Regions from separate parts of the Streptomyces sp. NPDC104307 genome, predicted to be linked through region 2. Evidence: riboswitches for the same ligand, from Rfam matches in the RefSeq annotation. Region 2 holds a riboswitch; each other region holds the start of a gene.
What was found. A riboswitch is a leader RNA that binds a small molecule or an ion and turns the genes downstream of it on or off. The one in region 2 is predicted to bind S-adenosylmethionine.
Positions count from the first base shown of each region.

Region 1 (5,060 bases), on a different contig from region 2:
CACGGGCGGCGGTCCCGTGCTCGGCAACGACGAGGCGGGGTACGGCTGGAAGACCTACCCCGAGCGGCTGGAGGAGGCCGGGGTGTCGTGGAAGGTCTACCAGGACATCGGTGACGGGCTCGACGCCGCCGGCTCCTGGGGGTGGATCGACGACGCCTACCGGGGGACGTACGGAGACAACTCGCTTCTCTATTTCAACAGTTACCGTGACGCCAAGCCCGGCGATCCCCTCTTCGAGAAGGCGCGCACCGGGACCGACGTCAAGAACGGCGACGGGCTCCTCGACGACCTGAAGGCCGATGTCCGGGCCGGTACGCTCCCCAAGATCTCCTGGGTCGTCTCGCCCGAGGCCTACAGCGAGCACCCCAACTGGCCCGCGAACTACGGTGCCTGGTACATCTCGCAGGTGCTGGACGCGCTGACCTCCGACCCCGAGGTCTGGGGCCGGACCGCCCTCTTCATCACCTACGACGAGAACGACGGCTTCTTCGACCACGTCGTGCCGCCGTTCGTGCCGTCCGGCGCGGCGCAGGGACTGTCCACCGTGGACACCTCCGCCGACCACTTCCCCGGCGACGTCCGGTACGCGGCCGGGCCGTACGGGCTCGGGCAGCGCGTGCCCATGACGGTCGTGTCCCCGTGGAGCACCGGCGGGTTCGCGTGTTCGGAGGTCTTCGACCACACCTCCGTCATCCGGTTCATGGAAGCGCGCTTCGGTGTGCGCGAGCCCAACATCTCGCCCTGGCGGCGTGCCGTCTGCGGCGACCTCACCTCGGCCTTCGACTTCAGCCGGACGGAGACCGCGCCCGCCGGGCTGCCCTCCACGGACGGATACGCGCCGCCGGACGGGGACCGGCACCCCGACTACGTTCCGGTGCCGCCGGTCTCCGGCAGCGTGCCGAAGCAGGAGTCCGGCACGCGGCCCACCCGGCCACTGCGGTACGCGCCGCTCGTGGACGGGGCGGCGGACCCGGGCGCCGGGAAGTACCAGCTCACCTTCGGTGGCGGGGACGAGGCCGGAGCGCAGTTCCTGGTGACGTCCGCCAACCGCGGTGACGGGCCCTGGACCTACACCACAGAGGCGGGCAAGTCGCTCTCCGACAGCTGGAACACGGCCTATTCCAGCGGCGTGACCGACCTCACGGTGCACGGTCCGAACGGGTTCCTGCGGGCCTTCAGGGGCCCCGGCAAGGCGGCCGGGCCGGAGGTGACGGCGCGTCATAACCCGGTGAACGGAGCTCTCGACCTGACGCTCACCCATGCCGGTACGGAGACGGTCCAGCTGACCGTGCGCAACGCGGACGCCTACGGCGGCGGGGCGCAGACCTTCGCGGTGCGGTCCGGCGCGACCGTGCGGCACACCGTTGACCTGCGCGGAAGCAAGCGCTGGTACGACATCGAGGTGGTCTCGGACGCGGACGCCACGTTCCTCCGCCGGTTCGCCGGACACGTCGAGACGGGTGAGGCCGGAACGAGCGACCCGGGCCTGGTCACCGGCTGACCGGGCGGCGCGGGGCGGCTGAATCCAAGCCGGACCGCCATCGGAGAGAGGCGGGGGCGCACGGGCCAGGTCCGGCCCGTTCCTGTGCGTCCCTGACCGTCCGTCGGGCGGGCGGTCCCGCGCGTCGGGGCGCGCCCGCTCGGTGCGTTAGGGTTTTTGCCGGGTCATGAGTTCCAGTGCGCAGCCCCGGCTTGCTGGACGGCACCCCGCTCCGCTGCGGGTGCTCCGGGTGACGACCTGCCCCGTGCGCGAGGTGCGGGGAACAGCGGACCGCGGTGCAGAGCGCTCGGGGTCCATCATCCCCGGAAGGCGGGACTCACCATGCTGCGTCATCTCCCCGAGCACGGCTCCGTGCGGAGCGAGGACTGCGAGCGGTACGCCGCAGGCCACCAAGTGCACTGGATCCACGCCAAGAAGTGCCGGCAGGAGCCCGGTCAGGCCGTCGAGATACTGCTGACCGCGGACGATGTCCGGGACGACGGCTGGGTCGGTCTGCGGGCCGCGTTCGACTACGCGGGCGCCCTTCCGCAGGTGTGGACGCATGCTCCGGACGGGCTGCGGGAGACCCTCGCCGGCCACCGGGGACGCGTGTACTGGCTCTCCCGGTGGCATGCGCTGAAGCTCGTGACCGGTGCCGACCGGGTCGCCGGACTCGTCAACGTAGCCTTCGAGGCAGGGGAGCTGTGCGGCGACCCGGGTTCCGTGCGCTCGTAGCCGCGTCGCCGTTCGGCGTCGGTGCCTGGAGGTGGTGCCTGGATTCGGTCGTCAATTGTCGTGAGATGTCGACCGGTTGCTTCATGTTGAGTGCACATTTGATCGTCATTGACCGCTGTGGGGTCACATAAAATCCTTATAGTGGGCGGGCGTTGACCGCACGATCGTGATGCGTGACGCTTCCGCCACAGAAGTCAGGACGATGACGCGCCCTTCCTCCGCAGAGCCCGAGCCCGTCCCACCTCCTCCGGAGTGCCCCGCGCACGCGGGGCCGGGCCCCGTGCCCCTCGGCGGGCCCTCGTTCCAGACCGAGCCGCGAGCCGTCTACCGCGCCATGCGGCGGGACCACGGGCCGGTCGTCCCCGTCGAGCTGCCGGGCGGGTTCCCCGCCTGGCTGGTCATCGGCTACCGGGAACTCCATCAGGTCACCAGTGACGGTGAGCTGTTCCCTCGCGACGTCGGCCTCTGGAACCAGTGGGAGCACATCCCGCAGGACTGGCCGCTGCTGCCCATGGTCGGGCGGCCGCTGCCGTCCATCTACTTCAGCGCGGGCGACGAGCACCGGCGGCATGCGCGGATGGTCGGACCCGCCCTCGAAGGGGCCGACCCGTTCGAGATCCGCAGCCACTGCGAGCAGTTGGCCGACCGGCTGATCGACGCCGTGTGCAGCCGGGGCACCGCCGACCTCGTCGCCGACTTCTGCGAGCCCCTTCCGGTCCTGGTCCTCGCGAGGCTGGTCGGATTCCCCGACGACGAGGGCGGCTCCATCGCCCAAGTGCTCAAGGACCTGGCCGACGGCGGTCCGGGCGCGCAGGAGGCCCACCTGCGTTTCGGGGAACACATGACACGACTCGTCGCCGCGAAGCGTGCCGCCCCCGGCGACGACGTGACCTCCCGGATGCTCGCGTTCCCCGAGGCCTTCACCGACGAGGAGTACATGCTCGACCTGATGGCCATCACCGCCGCCGGGCACCTCACCACCGCCGACTGGATCAGCAACTCGCTGCGGCTGATGCTCACGGAGGACGAGTTCGCCCAGTCGATGGCGGGCGGCCGGCGCAGCGTCGGCGAGGCCATGAACGAGGTGCTCTGGGAGGACGCGCCGACGCAGATCCTCGCCGGACGCTGGGCCGCCCGCGACACCCGGCTCGGCGGACGGCCGATCAGGGCGGGGGACATGCTGCTGCTCGGGCTCGGCGCCGCCAACACCGATCCGCTGATCCGGCAGAGCCTGACCGGCGGCGGTTTTGCCGCCCAGGGCGGCAACGGCGCGCATCTCGCCTTCAGCCACGGCGAGTACCGGTGCCCCTTCCCCGCCCAGGAGATCGCGGAGACCATCGCGCGCACCGGCATCGAGGTGCTGCTCGACCGCCTGCCCGACCTGGAGCTCCGGGTCCCCGTCGCGGACCTGGTGCGACGGCCCTCCGCGTTCCTGCGCGGTACCACCGCGCTGCCCGTTCGGTTCACCCCCGTTCGTACGACAGGAGACCTCTCGTGAACTGCCCTCACGCCGCCGCGCACGCTGCCGTCCCGGACGGCGCCGGGACCGTCGTCATCGACCCCATGGTCCAGGACCTGGACGGTGAGACCGCGAGGCTGCGTGAGGCCGGCCGGCTCGCCAGGATCGAGCTGCTCGGCGTACCCGCCTGGACGATCACCCGGCACGCCGACGCCCGTCAACTCCTGGTCGATCCGAGGCTGGTGAAGGATCTCGACGCCTGGGGGCTGTGGCAGAGCGGCGAGGTGACGCACGCGTGGCCGCTCATCGGCATGATCGACGCCGGGCGGTCCATGTTCACGGTGGACGGCGCCGAGCACCGACGGCTGCGCACCAAGACCTCCCAGGCGCTCACCCCACGGCGGCTGGAGGCCGTCAGGCCCGACATCGAGAAGTTCACCGGGGAACTGCTGGACGCACTCGCGGACGGTGGCAGGGACGGGGCCGTCGTCGACCTCAAATCGGTGTTCGCGCAGCCGCTGCCGATGCGGGTCGTCGGCATGCTCATGGGCGTGGACCCCGCCGAGAACGCCATGCTGACCAGACAGTACAAGGCCTTCTTCTCGATGCTCACCCCGCAGGACGAACGGCTGTCCCTGCTGGCCGATTTGGACGTCTTCTACGCCGGGCTGGTCCGTGAGAAGGCCGCACGGCCCACCGACGACCTGACCTCCGCGCTCATCCTCGCCGACGAGGGCGGCGAGCCGCTCACGGAGGAAGAGGTGGTGGGCAACCTCAAGGCGATGGTCGCGGCCGGCCACGAGACCACCATCGGGCTCATTCTCAACGCGGTACGAGCCCTCCTGTCCCACCCGGAACAGCTGCGGATGGTCCTCGACGGGGAGGCCTCCTGGGAGGCGGTGATCGAGGAGACGCTGCGGTGGGACACCCCGACCACCCATCTGCTGATGCGGTTCGCGACCGAGGACATCCAGGTGGGTGACGACGTCATAGCCAAGGGCGAGGGCGTGGTCATCTCGTACCGGGCCATCGGCCGGGACTTCGAGCAGCACGGCGCCGACGCGGACGCCTTCGACATCACTCGCCCCGCCCCCATCCGGCACATGACGTTCGGCCACGGTCCGCACATCTGCCCCGGCGCCGCGCTCTCCCGGGTCGAGGCGGGGATAGCGCTGCCCGCCCTCTTCGCCCGGTTCCCCGGACTGCGGCTCGCGGTGCCGGACACGGACATCCGCAAGCTCCCGGTGATGACCCAGAACGACATGGAGGCCTTCCCCGTACTGCTCAGCGCCTGAATCGGGCCGGACGGCATATCGTGGCGGTGGCCGCACGGACGACCGCCACGGCCGCCGCCTCCGGATACGTCTGTCGAAGCGCAGGTGTCGA
Region 1 covers NZ_JBVJMU010000001.1:901,236-906,295, reverse strand. The annotation lists gene ACZ601_RS03750 (phosphocholine-specific phospholipase C) at 1-1,501, shown strand, start outside; SAM riboswitch class IV at 1,664-1,773, shown strand; gene ACZ601_RS03745 (hypothetical protein) at 1,823-2,215, shown strand; gene ACZ601_RS03740 (cytochrome P450) at 2,418-3,713, shown strand; gene ACZ601_RS03735 (cytochrome P450 family protein) at 3,710-4,969, shown strand.
Region 1: another riboswitch for S-adenosylmethionine. It lies ahead of ACZ601_RS03745 (hypothetical protein); the one in region 2 lies ahead of ACZ601_RS11510 (aminotransferase class V-fold PLP-dependent enzyme).

Region 2 (5,060 bases):
ACGCCTCGACGCTGAACATCAGCTTCGACGTCCGCGGTGGTCTGCTGGTCCGGCAGATCCACCACTGGGCCGCGCTGATCTTCCTGGCCGGCATGTTCGTGCACATGATGCGCGTGTTCTTCACGGGCGCGTTCCGCAAGCCGCGCGAGATCAACTGGCTGTTCGGCTTCCTGCTGTTCGTGCTCGGTATGTTCACCGGCTTCACCGGCTACTCGCTCCCGGACGACCTGCTCTCGGGTACGGGTGTCCGCTTCACCCAGGGCGCGATCCTGTCGATGCCGATCGTCGGCACCTACATCTCGATGTTCCTGTTCGGCGGGGAGTTCCCGGGCGGCGACTTCGTCGCGCGGTTCTACTCGGTGCACATCCTGCTGCTGCCGGGCATCATGCTCGGGCTTCTGGTGGGCCACCTCATCCTGGTCTTCTACCACAAGCACACGCAGTTCGCGGGTCCCGGCAAGACCAACAAGAACGTCGTCGGCATGCCCCTGCTGCCGGTGTACATGGCGAAGGCCGGAGGCTTCTTCTTCCTGGTCTTCGGTGTCATCGCCGTCATCGCGGGCATCGCCTCGATCAACCCGATCTGGGCCATCGGCCCGTACCGCCCGGACCAGGTGTCCACCGGCGCCCAGCCCGACTGGTACATGGGCTTCGCCGAGGGTCTGGTCCGAGTGATGCCCGGCTGGGAGATCAACCTCTGGGGTCATACGCTCGTCCTGGGCGTGCTCATCCCACTGGTGCTCTTCGGGCTCATCCTCGGCGCGATCGCGATGTACCCGTTCATCGAGTCCTGGGTCACCGGGGACAAGCGCGAGCACCACATCCTGGACCGCCCGCGCAACGCCCCGACCCGTACGGCCTTCGGCGTCGCGTGGATCACGGTGTACTTCATCGGCCTGGTGGGCGGCGGTAACGACCTCTGGGCGACGCACTTCCACCTGTCGCTGAACTCCATCTCGTGGTTCGTCCGGATCTTCTTCTTCGTCGGACCGGTCCTCGCGTTCATCGCCACCAAGCGGATCTGCCTCGGCCTCCAGCGCCGGGACAAGGAGAAGGTGCTGCACGGGCGCGAGTCCGGGCTCATCAAGCGCCTGCCGCACGGTGAGTTCGTCGAGGTCCACGAGCCGCTGTCGCCGGGTCAGCTGCACACCCTCACCGCGCACGAGCAGTACGCGCCGGTCGAACTCGGCCCGCTGGTCGACGAGAACGGCGTCAAGCGCAAGGTGTCGCCCATCGAGAAGACGCGGGCCAAGCTCAGCAAGAGCTTCTACGGCGAGAACAGCCAGATCGCCAAGGCGTCCCCCGAGGAGTACAAGGAGATCACCGAGGGCCACGGCCACCACTGATCACCTGAACTGATCGCCACAGCAGGAGCCCCGCCCATCCATACGATGGACGGGGCTCTTCGCTGTCCTCGGCGCTCGATAGGGTGGACGCATCCCCTTTATCGGCTGTGGACCCCAGGAGCGGACCATGAACGTTGTGACCCCGGTCGGCGGCGACAGCGTGGCGGCTCGTACCTGGCCCGGCGTGCTGACCCCGCTGATGCGCGGCGAGGACCTGAGCGCGGACGACACCGCGTGGGCGATGGACCGCATCATGAGCGGCGAGGCGACCGACGTGCAGATCGCCGGCTTCGCGGTGGCCCTGCGTGCCAAGGGCGAGACCGTCAGGGAGGTCACAGGTCTGGTCCGTGCGATGTACGGGCACGCCACCACGATCCACGTGCCCGGCCGCACGGTCGACATCGTCGGCACCGGCGGCGACATGGCCAAGACGGTCAACATCTCCACCATGTCCGCGATCGTCCTGGCCGGGGCGGGCGCCAAGGTCGTCAAGCACGGCAACCGCGCCTCCTCCTCGGCCAGCGGCTCCTCCGACGTACTGGGCAAGCTCGGGGTCAACCTGGATCTGCCCCCGCAGCGCGTCGTCGAGGTGGCGGAGGAGGCGGGCATCACCTTCTGCTTCGCGGTGAAGTTCCACCCCGCCCTGCGGTACGCGGCGAAGGCGCGGGCGGAGCTCGGCGCGCCGACCACCTTCAACATCCTGGGCCCGCTCACCAACCCGGCCCAGGTGCGCTCCCAGGCCATCGGCGTCGCCGACCTGCGGATGGCGCCCATCGTCGCGGGCGTCCTCGCGGAGCGCGGCAACTCCGCGCTGGTCTTCCGCGGCGACGACGGCCTGGACGAGCTGACCACCACCGCGACCTCCCGGGTCTGGACGGCCCGCGACGGCGTCGTGCGCGAGCAGGCCTTCGACCCGCGCGACGTCGGCCTGGACCTGGTGCCGGTCGAGGCGCTGCGCGGCGCGGACGCCTCGTACAACGCCGAGGTGGCCCGCCGGCTGCTGGCCGGTGAGACGGGGCCCGTACGGGACGCCGTGCTGCTCAACGCGGCGGCGGCGCTGGTCGCGCTGGACCCGGCGGAGGGCACCCTTGAGGAGCAGCTCACCGCCGGTATGGCGAAGGCCGCCGAGTCCATCGACTCCGGGTCCGCCGGGCGCGCGCTGGAGAGATGGGTCAAGGCCAGCAACGCCTGAGGCACCGGGCAGCGAAGCGGGGCGCGGTCCAGATCATGGACCGCGCCTTGCGCGTTCCCGCGCGTATGGCAAGATGCTGGGCAGGTCATGAGTGACAGCGACTACGGCCCCGGCCCGCTGTCCGGCAACCCTCCGTCCGTGGCGGGGTGCCCCGGGTGAAGACCAGGCCGTAGGCAGCGAGGTCTGCGGCAAGCGCGGACCCCTCGACATCGTGAGATGTCCACCCGTGGGGTCCTGGTCCTCAGGGAGCCTCTGTGAGCAAGCGAATGCGATAGGGCTTTTCGGCCCTCCTCCGCACACCCTTTCCTCTTCCTCCGTGCTGCCGCGTATCCGCAGGCACGCGGATTTCGCCTGCCTGTTACGGGAGTTCGTCATGTCTGTCTTCACCGCTGCCGCCGACCAGTCCATTTGTGCCCCGCTGCCCGTTCTGGGCAAGGATGTGACGGTTCCGCTGGTGACCGGCGGTGAGGTCACGTACGCCGCGCTCGACTACGCCGCCAGCGCCCCGGCTCTCCAGCGGGTGTGGGACGACGTCGCCGCGTACGCGCCGTACTACGGCAGCGTCCACCGCGGTGCGGGCTACCTCTCGCAGCTCTCCACGGACCTCTTCGAGTCCAGCCGGGTGACCGTCGCGGAGTTCCTCGGCTGCCGTGAGGGAGACCAGGTGATCTTCACTCGGTCCACCACCGACTCGCTCAACCTGCTGGCCGCCGCGGTGCCCGCCGACTGCCAGGTGTTCGTCTTCGAGACCGAGCACCACGCGTCCCTGCTGCCCTGGCGCGATGCCCGGGTGACCTACCTGAACGCCCCGCGCACCCCCGCCCAGGCCGTCGCCACCCTGGAACGCGCCCTCGCGGACCGCGATCCCTACGGTCCCGCGCTGGTCTGCGTCACCGGCGCCTCCAACGTCACCGGCGAGCTGTGGCCGGTCAAGGAGCTCGCCGCCGCCGCGCACGCCCACGGCGCCCGCATCGTGCTCGACGCCGCCCAGCTCGCCCCGCACCACCCCGTCGACATCAGCGAACTGGACGTCGACTGGGTCGCCTTCTCCGGCCACAAGCTGTACGCGCCCTTCGGCTCCGGCGTGCTGGCCGGCCGCTCCGACTGGCTGCGCGACGCCGAGCCCTACCTGGCCGGCGGCGGCGCCTCCCGCAAGGTCGCCCGGCGCACCGACGGCGGGGTGGACGTCGAGTGGCACACCACCGCCGCCCGCCACGAGGCCGGCTCGCCCAACGTCATCGGCGTCTACTCCATCGCCGCCGCCTGCAAGGCGCTCACCGAGGCCGGGTTCGACAGCCTGGTCGCCCGCGAGCAGCAGCTCGTCTCCGAGGTCCGGGCCGGGCTGGCGGAGGTCCCCGAGGTCAAGGTGCTCTCGCTCTTCGGTGACGACGCCCCGCGTGTCGGCGTCATCTCGTTCGTGGTGGAGGGCTGGAACAGCTCGCACTTCGCCGCCGCGCTCTCCGCCGAGTACGGCATCGGGGTGCGCGACGGACTGTTCTGCGCCCACCCGCTGGTGCGCACCCTGCTCGGCAGCGACCCGCAGGACGTCGGCGAGTGCGGCGCGCCGGAGGCGGAGCCGGGCGAGAAGTCGCTCAACGCGATCCGGGTCAGCTTCGGTGCCGGTACGCCGGACGAGCACATCGAGCGCTTCGTGCGGGCGGTCAAGGAGCTGGTGAGCGAGGGCGCCCAGTGGAAGTACCGCACCGAGGACGGCCGCTGCGTCCCGGACCGGGGCACCGCCCAGCACTGAGCCCCAACGCGTTCGGCCGGGTACGGAATGTCTTCCGTACCCGGCCGAACGCGTTTGCGTAGTCAGCCGTCCAGGCCGATGGCGAAGGCCGCCTCCAGGTCGTGCTGCGAGTACGTACGGAACGCCACATGGGTGTCGGTCGCCTCGACGCCGGGGATCTTGCTGATCCGGCCGGGGATGACGTCGGCGAGATCGTCGTGCTTGGCCACCCGGACCATGGCGATCAGGTCGTAGGTACCGGTGACCGAGAAGACCTCGCTGACGCTGTCCAGTGCCGCGACGGCCTCGGCGATCTCGGGGATCCGGTCCACGCTGGTTTTGATGAGCACGATCGCGGTGATCACGGCTGGCTTTCTCCCTCGGTGGCCGTGGCTGGAGACTTCACTCTAGCCCCACGCCCGTAGCGCCCCCACGCGTAGAGGAACCCGACGGCGAAGCCGACCACATGGGCGAGATAGGCCACGCCGGGGCCGCTGCCCGCGCCCTCCGCGGCCAGCCACTGGAGCATGAACCAGAAGATCAGCACGATCCAGGCGGGGAAGCGCAGCGGGAGGAAGAGGAGGAAGGGGAACACGCTGGTGACCCTGGCCCGGGGGAAGAGGTAGAGGAAGGCGCCCAGTACCGCCGAGATCGCCCCGGAGGCGCCGACGAGTGTCTGGTCCGAGGCGGCGTGCGCCGCCGCGTAGGCGAGCAGCGCGAGGTAGCCGCAGCCGAGGTAGAAGAACGCGAACTCGGTGTGGCCCATGCGCTCCTCCGCCATGGCCCCGAACAC
Region 2 covers NZ_JBVJMU010000003.1:320,550-325,609, forward strand. The annotation lists gene qcrB (cytochrome bc1 complex cytochrome b subunit) at 1-1,346, shown strand, start outside; gene trpD (anthranilate phosphoribosyltransferase) at 1,474-2,538, shown strand; SAM riboswitch class IV at 2,622-2,739, shown strand; gene ACZ601_RS11510 (aminotransferase class V-fold PLP-dependent enzyme) at 2,912-4,288, shown strand; gene ACZ601_RS11515 (Lrp/AsnC family transcriptional regulator) at 4,351-4,632, opposite strand; gene ACZ601_RS11520 (rhomboid family intramembrane serine protease) at 4,629-5,060, opposite strand, start outside.

Region 3 (5,060 bases), on a different contig from region 2:
CGGAGGTGCCGGAACTGGCCGCGCGCGCCGACCTGTTGCTGCCGGGCCCCGGAGCGGTCGTCGGTTTCCTGTCAGCCCTGGCGCAGCGCCTCTAGCTGGTCCAGGAACCACTGCTGCGGCGGCAGCGCGGTGGCCGCCTCCGCCAGCCGCTCCGTGCGCTCCGCGCGTTCACCGTCCGCCATCGTCAGCGCCTCGTGCAGGGCGTCGGCGGTGGCGGACACGTCGTACGGGTTCACCACGATCGCGTCGTTACCCAGCTCCTCGTACGCGCCCGCCTCCCGCGACAGCACCAGCGCGCAGCCGTGGTCGGAGACGACCGGGACCTCCTTGGCGACCAGGTTCATGCCGTCCCTGATCGGGTTGACGAGCGCCACGTCCGCCAGCCGGTACGCCGCCAGCGAGCGGGCGAAGTCGTCCTTGACGTGGAGCACGACCGGGGTCCAGTCCGCCGTGCCGTGCTTCGCGTTGATCTCGTCCGCGACGCGCCGCACCTCTGCCGTGTACTCCCGGTACACCGCGAGGTCCTGCCGCGAGGGGTAGGCGAACGCGACGTGGACGACCCGGCCGTGCCACTCGGGCCGTTCGTCGAGCAGCGCCCGGTAGGCGAGCATGCCCCGGACGATGTTCTTGGACAGCTCCGTGCGGTCCACCCGCACGATCGTCTTCCGGCCGTCGCCCACCTGTTCGCGCAGCGCCGCCATCCGCTCGTCCACGTCCGGCTCGTGCGCGCGCCGGAGCAGGAAGTCCGCGTCGGCGCCGAGCCCGTGCACGCCGATCCGGGTGCGGCCCGTGCCGCCCAGGATCTCCGTGCAGCAGCCGATGAAGGCGTCCGCCCAGCGGCGGGTCAGGAAGGCCGCCCGGTCGGCGCCGAGGACGCCGTGCAGCACCTGCTCCGCGATGTCGTCGGGCAGCATCCGGAAGTAGTCGACGGGCGCCCACGGGGTGTGCGAGAAGTGGCCGATGCGCAGGTCGGGGCGGAGCTCGCGGAGCATGCCGGGCACCAGCACCAGGTGGTAGTCCTGCACCAGGACCGCCGCGCCCTCGCCCGCCTCCTGGGCGAGCGCCTCGGCGAAGGCCCGGTTGTAGGCCTCGAAGGACGCCCACTGACGGCGGAACTCCGCGTCGAAGACGGGTTCCACGGGGGTCTGGTAGAGCAGGTGGTGGACGAACCAGAGCACCGAGTTCGCGATGCCGTTGTACGCGTCGGCGTGCACGTCCGCGTCGATGTCCAGCATCCGTACGCCCGGCTCTCCGACCCCGCGCCGCACCGCCTCGCGGTCGCCGTCACCGAGCGCGGCGCAGACCCACATCTTGTCGTCCACCGCGCTCAGCCCCGAGACGAGCCCGCCCCCGCCCCGTTTCGCGTCGAGCGAGCCGTCCTCGCCCACTGTGTACGAGACCGGGCCGCGGTTGGACGCGACGAGTACCTGGGCGGCGGGCTGGGGGGCGTGCTCGGAGACCATGCGCGGAATCTAGCCCGATCCCGAACGGTCCAAACGTGCGTGCGGGCCGCGGGGCCCTCTCGGAGGCTGTCGGGTGACCTCCGGCAGGCCTCTCAGGCGGCGCGGCGCGAGACGTACTCCTCGATCTCGCGCATCGGCGGCCGCTCCTCGGTGTCCACCGGGTAGGTGTGCGGCACGAAGCCGTGCTCGCCGCGCTCGAACTGGGTCAGCTCGGGGCGCACCAGATGGCCGCGGGAGAGCCGCAGCGACGCGGTCCGGTAGATGGCCGCCGCCATCCGGCCGAGCGCCCGGCCGTCCTGGTGGCGGTGTTTGCGGACGCCGACGTCGACCTGGGCCAGCGCGTCCAGGCCGACCGTGTGCAGGGCGTCGACGAGCAGCCCCAGCTCCACCCCGTAGCCGACCGGGAACGGCAGCTGTTCGAGCAGTGAGCGGCGTACGGCGTACTCGCCGCCCAGCGGCTGGACGAATCCGGCCAGCTGCGGCCAGTGCAGATTGAGCAGCGGCCGTGCCACCAGTTCGGTGACCCGCCCGCCCTGGCCCGCGGTGTCCCCGAGCGGACGGTCGTACATCGCCTTGACGAACTGCACGGAGGGGTCGGTCAGCAGCGGGCCGACGATGCCGGAGACGAAATCGGCCGAGAAGTCCTTCAGGTCCGCGTCGATGAAGCAGACGATGTCACCGCCGGTCACCAGCAGTGACCGCCACAGCACCTCGCCCTTGCCGGGGACGGCCGGCAGCCGGGGCAGGATCGCGTCCCGGTGGATCACCCGGGCGCCCGCCCGGCGGGCGACCTCCGCGGTGTCGTCGGTGGAGCCGGAGTCGATCACCACGAGTTCGTCGACCAGCCGGACCTTCTCCATGAGCTCGCGCCGGATCGTCCGGACGATGTCCCCGACCGTCGCCGCCTCGTTGAGCGCCGGCAGGACGACACTCACGCTCCCCCGGCGCGGGTCGCCGCTCCGGGCGGCCAGGAGCTGCTCCAGCGGGCGGTCGGCGCACGACCAGGAACGCCTGGTCAGCCAGCGTTCGACCTCTTCCAGCACGGTCGATACTCCCTGTATGTGATCCATCTCGCGGTTCGGACGACTATCTCAACAGTCCGGTGCTTCGGTTACAGTCTGAACAACGCAGATGGCCGTGGCATGCCGGGGTCCATCCGCCGATAAACGCCTGGATCGATGGTCCAGTGCCATAGCGCTCATCCAGAGGGACAGAGGGAACGGCCCGTTGAAGTCCCGGCAACCATCCTGCCGACCGCGAGGTCAGGTGGGGATCGGTGCCAATTCCGTCTTGTGGCGAAATGCGTCACAAGGAAGATGAGGAGAAAGGGCCTCGCCATCATGGCTGTTCAGACTGTTGCAGCAACCACCGAATCTTCCGTGGACCTCGGTCCCGCCGCGGCACTTTCCTGCCGCGAGTGCGGAGAACGATTCCCGCTCGGTCCCCTTTTCGCCTGTGCGACCTGTTTCGGTCCGCTCGAAGTGGCGTACGACCTGCCGACCGGTTCCCCGGACGAGCTGAAGAAGCGCATCGAGGCCGGCCCGGACAACATCTGGCGCTACGCGCCGCTGCTGCCGGTCCCCTCCGACGTCGCGGACAAGCCCAACATCAACCCCGGCTTCACCAAGCTGGTCAAGGCCGACAACCTCGCCCGTGAGCTGGGCGTCACCGGCGGCCTGTACGTCAAGGACGACTCCGGCAACCCGACGCACTCCTTCAAGGACCGCGTCGTCGCGATCGCCGTCGAGGCCGCCCGCGCCTTCGGTTTCACCACGCTCTCCTGCTCCTCGACGGGCAACCTCGCCGGTGCGGTGGGCGCCGCCGCGGCCCGCGCCGGTCTGCGCTCGTGCGTGTTCATCCCGCACGACCTGGAGCAGGGCAAGGTCGTCATGGCCGCGGTGTACGGCGGTGAGCTGGTCGGTATCGAGGGCAATTACGACGACGTCAACCGGTTCTGCTCGGAGCTCATCGGAGACCCGCTCGGGGAGGGCTGGGGCTTCGTCAACGTCAACCTCCGCCCGTACTACGGCGAGGGCTCCAAGACGCTGGCGTACGAGATCTGCGAGCAGCTCGGCTGGCGGCTGCCGGACCAGATCGTCATCCCGATCGCGTCCGGCTCGCAGCTGACGAAGATCGACAAGGGCCTCCAGGAGCTGATCAAGCTCGGGCTGGTCGAGGACAAGCCGTACAAGATCTTCGGCGCCCAGGCCGAGGGCTGCTCGCCGGTCTCCGCCGCCTTCAAGGCCGGTCACGACGTGGTCCGCCCGCAGAAGCCGAACACGATCGCCAAGTCCCTCGCCATCGGCAACCCGGCCGACGGCCCCTACGTCCTGGACATCGCCCGCCGTACGGGTGGCGCGGTGGACGACGTGAACGACGAGCAGGTCGTCGACGCGATCAAGCTCCTGGCGCGCACCGAGGGCATCTTCGCGGAGACCGCGGGCGGTGTGACGGTCGGCGTGACGAAGAAGCTCATCGAGGCCGGTCTGCTCGACCCGACGCTCACCACCGTCGTCCTGAACACCGGTGACGGCCTCAAGACGCTGGACGCGGTGGCCGACACCTCGCAGGCGACGGCGACGATCCGGCCGAGCCTGGACGCCTTCCGCGCCGCCGGTCTCGGCACCGCCGGCTGATCCCACCCAAGACTCCAGGAAGGGCACCCACCATGAGCGTCAAGGTCCGTATCCCCACCATCCTCCGCACCTACACGGGCGGCCAGGCCGAGGTCCCGGCAGAGGGCGCGAACCTCTCCCAGGTCATCGAGTCCCTGGAGAAGGACCACCCGGGCATCGCCGCCCGCGTCCTGGACGACCAGGGCAAGCTCCGCCGCTTCGTCAACGTGTACGTCAATGACGACGACGTGCGCTTCGAAGGCGGCCTGGAAGCGGTCACCCCGGACGGCGCGGGCGTCTCGATCATCCCGGCCGTCGCCGGCGGCTGCTGAGCCCCGGGACCCGGGCGGTCCCACCGCACCGAGTGCACCGAGTGCGCCGAGCCACCTGAATTGCCCTCTCCGCGACAGAAGCGGAGGGGGCAATTCTGCATGGTTGAGCGCGGTACAGTGTGGGAAGTCCCCTTCGCTGCCCGTGCCCCCCGCATATGAGAATGCGCCCGGCCACGACAAGATGCAGCCAAAGTACCTGAGCCTCTTGCGCCATAAGTCGCCTTTGCCTGGCCCGACTTGCCCTGGAATCTCATGAATTCCTCATATTCGGGTGATCGGCGTGCCTGAGAATTCTCGTCCGATTGACCTGTTGCAGAGGGCAGTTGGGCAGATACATTCGGCCGCGGTCGACGCGTTCCGGCGCACGCACCCTCTCCTGACGGAGGGTGAGTTCTGACCCGGGCCCGCGAAGTGCGGTCCTGTGCAAGGGCCAGTAATAGGGGAGTTAGGCATGGCTCAGGGCACCGTCAAGTGGTTCAACGCGGAGAAGGGGTACGGCTTCATCGCGGTCGACGGTGGTGCGGATGTTTTCGTCCACTACAGCGCGATCCAGATGGACGGATACCGCACCCTCGAAGAGGGTCAGCGAGTTGAATTCGAAATCTCGCAGGGCCAGAAGGGGCCGCAGGCGGACATGGTCAAGCTCGCCG
Region 3 covers NZ_JBVJMU010000015.1:191,236-196,295, forward strand. The annotation lists gene otsB (trehalose-phosphatase) at 1-95, shown strand, start outside; gene ACZ601_RS30265 (alpha,alpha-trehalose-phosphate synthase (UDP-forming)) at 72-1,463, opposite strand; gene ACZ601_RS30270 (glucosyl-3-phosphoglycerate synthase) at 1,556-2,506, opposite strand; SAM riboswitch class I at 2,659-2,786, shown strand; gene thrC (threonine synthase) at 2,804-4,099, shown strand; gene ACZ601_RS30280 (MoaD/ThiS family protein) at 4,132-4,410, shown strand; gene ACZ601_RS30285 (cold-shock protein) at 4,862-5,060, shown strand, end outside.
Region 3: another riboswitch for S-adenosylmethionine. It lies ahead of thrC (threonine synthase); the one in region 2 lies ahead of ACZ601_RS11510 (aminotransferase class V-fold PLP-dependent enzyme).

Region 4 (5,060 bases), on a different contig from region 2:
ATCAGCTCGCCGTTCACACTGACATGACCGATCTCGGGCTTCTCCAGGTGGTTGATCACCCGCAGGAGGGTGGACTTCCCTGAGCCGGACGGTCCGAGGACGACCGTGACCTCCCCGGGACGCACGGTCAGCGCCACACCTTCCAGGACGCGCTGGGAGCCGTACCACTTGTGCACATCGTGCACCTCGACCGCGGCGGGGCGCGCCGGGGGCGCCGCGACCGCGCCGGCCTGACCCGGTGTCCCGGCGGGCTCGGCCGCTTCCGCTGTTCCGGTCGTCGTCTCCGCGGTCATATCGCTGTCTCCTTCCGGACCCGTGCCCGCAGATCACCCAGTCCGGTCCGCAGCCTCTGCAGCGGCGTGGGCGGCAGGGTGCGCAGCGCGCCCCGCGAGTAGTACCGCTCGACGTAGAACTGGATGACGGACACCACGCTGGTGAGGATCAGGTACCAGGCGGTGGCGACCAGCAGCAGCGGCACGATGTCGCCGGGGTAGGTGCTGCCCATGCTCTGTACGGAGCCGAACAGATCGAGCAGCGAGACGTAGAAGACCAGTGAGGTGCCCTTGATCAGGCCGATCAGCTGGTTGACGTAGTTCGGGGTGATCGAGCGCAGGGCCTGCGGGAAGACGATCTTCGCGAACCGGTACCGCTTCGGGAGGCCGAGGGCGGCTGCCGCCTCGTGCTGGCCCTGGTCGACGGAGAGGATGCCGCCGCGCACCACTTCGGAGGCGTACGCCGCCTCGTTCAGGCTGAGACCGATGACGGCGACGGCCATGTCGGTGGCCAGGCGTGATTCGTCGAAGCTGAAGAACGCCGGGCCGAACGGCACTCCCACGCTCAGCGTCCGGTAGAGCGCGCTGAAGTTGTAGAGGAACAGCAGGATCACGATCAGCGGGACCGACCGGAACAGCCAGGTGTAGACCCAGCTGACCGCGCGCAGCACAGGGCTCGGGGAGAGCCGGGCCAGGGCCAGCAGCACGCCGCCGAGCAGCCCCAGAACGGCGCTGAACAGGGCGACTTCGAGCGTGACGAGCAGGCCGTCGAGGATGGTGGGCCGCAGGAACCAGTACCGGAACCGGTCCCACTGGTAGAAGGGATTGGCCACCAGGCCGTGGACGATCTGGGCGACCAGTACCAGCACGACGACGGTGACGATCCAGCGGCCGGGCCGCAGGAGTGGGCGGACCCGCTGCGGGACCGGCGGCTTCGGCACGACGGGTGGCCCGGGGCGGGGGGCCGCCTCGGCGGGCGGCGCTGACCCTGGGGACACAGCTACGCCGGGGGATTCACTCACGGAGGGCTCCAGCGGATGCGGACGGCCCGGACCACGGACGGCAGCGCCTCACCACGCCGGTCGTCGGGAACGACGCGGCGGGGCGCGGGCAGCACGGCGCGGAGCAGGGGGCCGGGCGGGGAGGGGACGCACCGCGGCAGCGGTGGACGTCAGGGAGTCAGAGGGCCGTCAGCCTTGACGAAGAGCGCGACAAGCGGCGGTACACAGCGCGCTGTTGACACGCTGGAGGTCGACGGAGCGGTCCGCGCAGAGCAGGACGCGGCCTCGGGACCGCCAGGCAGCCATCCCCTCAGCTGCGTGCATCGCTCTCACCGTCACCGATCCGCCCCGCGGGGCCTCGCGCCTGCCGGACACCGTCCGGTCCTCAACTGCGGCACCCCGCGGTGTGCTGGGGCGCCGGCCGGCGGGCCGGGGCGTATCGCCGCTACCCGGAGCCGTTCCGCGCCGCAAGTTATGCATGGGCCGACAGGAATGTCAACGCGGGTGACCAACAGGCGAGATGGCCCCTGTGGCCTCCTTGACGGCGTCACCCGGCGCACCGAAACTGACGTGGACGGTCACGATTGTCAGCGCCCCCGTGCGGGATCCGTCCTGCTCACGGGGTTCATCGGCCCCGGCCCGCTGGCAGGCAACCCTTCCACCGCGACGGGGTGCCCCGGGTGACGACCGGGTCCCGCCGGTGTGGCGGGGCAAGCGTGGCCCCGCGTCTCGCGGGCCCCGGAGTCGGGACGGGTGGGTTTTGTCCAGGAACGGCTTGACGAGGCGCCTGCACATCGATCTGCTGCGTGTCTCCAGCGCCTACTAGCCCGGAATACCGCACGCGCACGGGTCCGTTGTCGCGTATGACGCGCCCACGTCCGCGCTGTCGTGATTCGGACCGGTGCGCGAGCGCAGCCGTTCCACATCCGGCCGCTGGTGCCCACAAGGCGACGGTGGCTTCCTCGTTCCCACAGGGATCTCCACAGGAGAGTCATGCCCGAGACAGCTTCGCGCAGTTCCAGCACAGGCAACTCCCTCACGTGCGGCTCGATCTCATCCGGCCCGAGTCCGTGCGCCACGCACCCCCGTCCCACCATCGCCGTGCCGCCCTCCCGTATCCACAGCCGTATCGGGGTCGGTCTGGCCGGAGGCTTCTATCCCGCTCCGCACCGCTACGAGCTTTTCCTGTCGGCGAGTTGTCCGCGCTCGCTGCGTATCTCGATCACCCTCGGCCTGCTCGGTCTCCGGGACTCGGTCGCCACCACGTTCCTGGGGCACCCGGCCGGGACACCCGAGGCGTACGCCTCGCTGCGCGGCGCGTACGAGGCCACGCTGCACCATTACGACGGGCCGCTGACGGCGCCCGCGCTGTGCGACCGGTGGAGCGGGCGCATCGTCAGCAACCACACGCCCGACATACTCCGCGATCTCGCGGGCCTGCTCTCCGGCCATGACGAGGCCCGCCCCTCTGCGCTGCGTCCTCCGGAGCTCGCCGACGGCATCGAGGCCCTGCGCGAGCTGCTGGACCGGGACGTCACCCCGCACGCGGGGTCCTCCGAGCGGTCGGCGGCCCTGGACCTGCTGGACCGGTCCCTCGACCGGCGGCCCTACGCGCTGGGCGAGGAGCTGACCGCCGGGGATGTGGACCTGTGGGTGGCGCTCGTGCGTCTCGGCCCGGTCGGCGCCCTCGGCGACCGCCCCCGGCTCAAGGAGTACGTACGCCGCCTCTGCGGCCACCCCGCCTTCCCCGGGACACCGCAGATGCCGGGGGCTCCGGACGGGCCGGGCGGGGTGGCCGCCGTTGACTCACTGCCTCAGGCTCCCACGTAGGCCGCGAGGTGCTCGCCGGTGAGGGTGGAGCGGTCCGCGACGAGGTCGTCGGGGGTGCCCTCGAAGACGAGCCTGCCGCCGTCATGACCGGCGCCGGGACCCAGGTCGATGATCCAGTCGGCGTGCGCCATGACCGCCTGGTGGTGCTCGATCACGATGACGGACTTCCCGGAGTCGACCAGCCGGTCGAGCAGGCCGAGCAGCTGCTCGACGTCTGCGAGGTGCAGGCCGGTGGTCGGCTCGTCGAGGACGTAGATCCCGCCCTTCTCGCCCATGTGCGTGGCCAGCTTGAGCCGTTGCCGCTCACCGCCGGACAGGGTGGTGAGCGGCTGGCCCAGGCTGAGGTAGCCGAGTCCGACGTCGGCCAGCCTGCCGAGGACGCGGTGGGCGGCCGGGGTGTGTGCCTCGCCGCTGCCGAAGAACTCCTCGGCCTCGGTCACCGACATCGCCAGCACTTCGCTGATGTCGCGGCCGCCGAGGCGGTATTCGAGCACAGAGGCCAGGAACCGCTTCCCCTCGCACTCCTCGCAGACGGTGGCGACGCCCGCCATCATCGCGAGGTCGGTGTAGACGACCCCGACGCCGTTGCAGCCGGGGCAGGCGCCCTCGGAGTTGGCGCTGAACAGGGCCGGTTTCACGTCGTTGGCCTTGGCGAACGCCTTGCGGATCGGGTCGAGCAGTCCGGTGTACGTCGCGGGGTTGCTCCGTCGCGAGCCGCGGATCGCGCCCTGGTCGATCGACACCACCCCGTCCAGTCCCGAGACCGAGCCGTGGATCAGTGAGCTCTTGCCGGAGCCGGCGACGCCGGTGACCACGGCGAGGACGCCGAGCGGGATGTCGACGTCGACGCCGCGCAGGTTGTTCGCGTCCGCGCCCCGGACCTCCAGCGCGCCGGTGGGCCCCCGCCGGGTGTCCTTGAGGGTGGCCCGGTCGTCGAAGTGACGGCCCGTGACGGTGTCCCCGGCCCGCAGTCCCTCGACGCTGCCCTCGAAGCAGACGGTTCCGCCCGCCGTGCCGGCGCCGGGGCCGAGGTCGACGACATGGTCCGCGATCGTCTCCGGCTTGTGCTCCACGACGAGCACCGTGTTGCCCTTGTCGCGCAGCCGCAGCAGCAGCCTGTTCATCCGCTGGATGTCGTGGGGGTGCAGGCCGGCGGTGGGCTCGTCGAAGACATAGGTGACGTCGGTGAGGGAGGAGCCGAGGTGGCGGATCATCTTGACGCGCTGCGCCTCGCCGCCCGACAGGGTGCCCGTCGGCCGGTCGAGCGCGAGGTAGCCGAGGCCGATCTCCACGAACGAGTCGAGGGTCTGCCGCAACGCGGTGAGCAGCGGTGCGACGGAGGGCTCGTCGATTTCGCCGACCCAGGCGGCCAGGTCGCTGGTCTGCATCGCGCAGGCGTCGGCGATGTTGATCCGCTTGATCTTCGAGGACCTGGCGCCCTCGCTGAGCCGGGTGCCGTCGCACTCGGGGCAGGTGGTGAAGGTGACCGCGCGCTCCACGAACGCGCGGATGTGGGGTTGCAGCGCTTCCTTGTCCTTGGACAGGAACGACTTCTGGATCTTGGGGATCAGTCCCTCGTAGGTGAGGTTGACCCCCTCGACCTTGACCTTGACCGGCTCCCGGTAGAGGAAGTCGTGCATCTCCTTCTTGGTGAACTTACGGATCGGCTTGTGGGGGTCGAGCAGGCCCGATTCGGCGTAGACCCGGACGGTCCAGAAGCTGTCGGACTTCCAGCCGGGGATGGTGAAGGCGCCATCGGCGAGCGATTTGGAGTCGTCGTAGAGCTGGGTGAGGTCGATGTCGGAGACGGTGCCCCGGCCCTCGCAGCGCGTACACATGCCGCCGGTGCGGTTGAAGGTCGCCTTCACCGCCTTCTTCGCACCGCGCTCGACGGTGATGGCCCCGCTCGCCCGGACCGAGGGGACGTTGAAGGCGTACGCGCCGGGCGGACCGATGT
Region 4 covers NZ_JBVJMU010000001.1:310,177-315,236, forward strand. The annotation lists gene ACZ601_RS01145 (amino acid ABC transporter ATP-binding protein) at 1-293, opposite strand, end outside; gene ACZ601_RS01150 (amino acid ABC transporter permease) at 290-1,294, opposite strand; SAM riboswitch class IV at 1,850-1,996, shown strand; gene ACZ601_RS01155 (glutathione S-transferase C-terminal domain-containing protein) at 2,267-3,103, shown strand; gene ACZ601_RS01160 (ATP-binding cassette domain-containing protein) at 3,088-5,060, opposite strand, start outside.
Region 4: another riboswitch for S-adenosylmethionine. It lies ahead of ACZ601_RS01155 (glutathione S-transferase C-terminal domain-containing protein); the one in region 2 lies ahead of ACZ601_RS11510 (aminotransferase class V-fold PLP-dependent enzyme).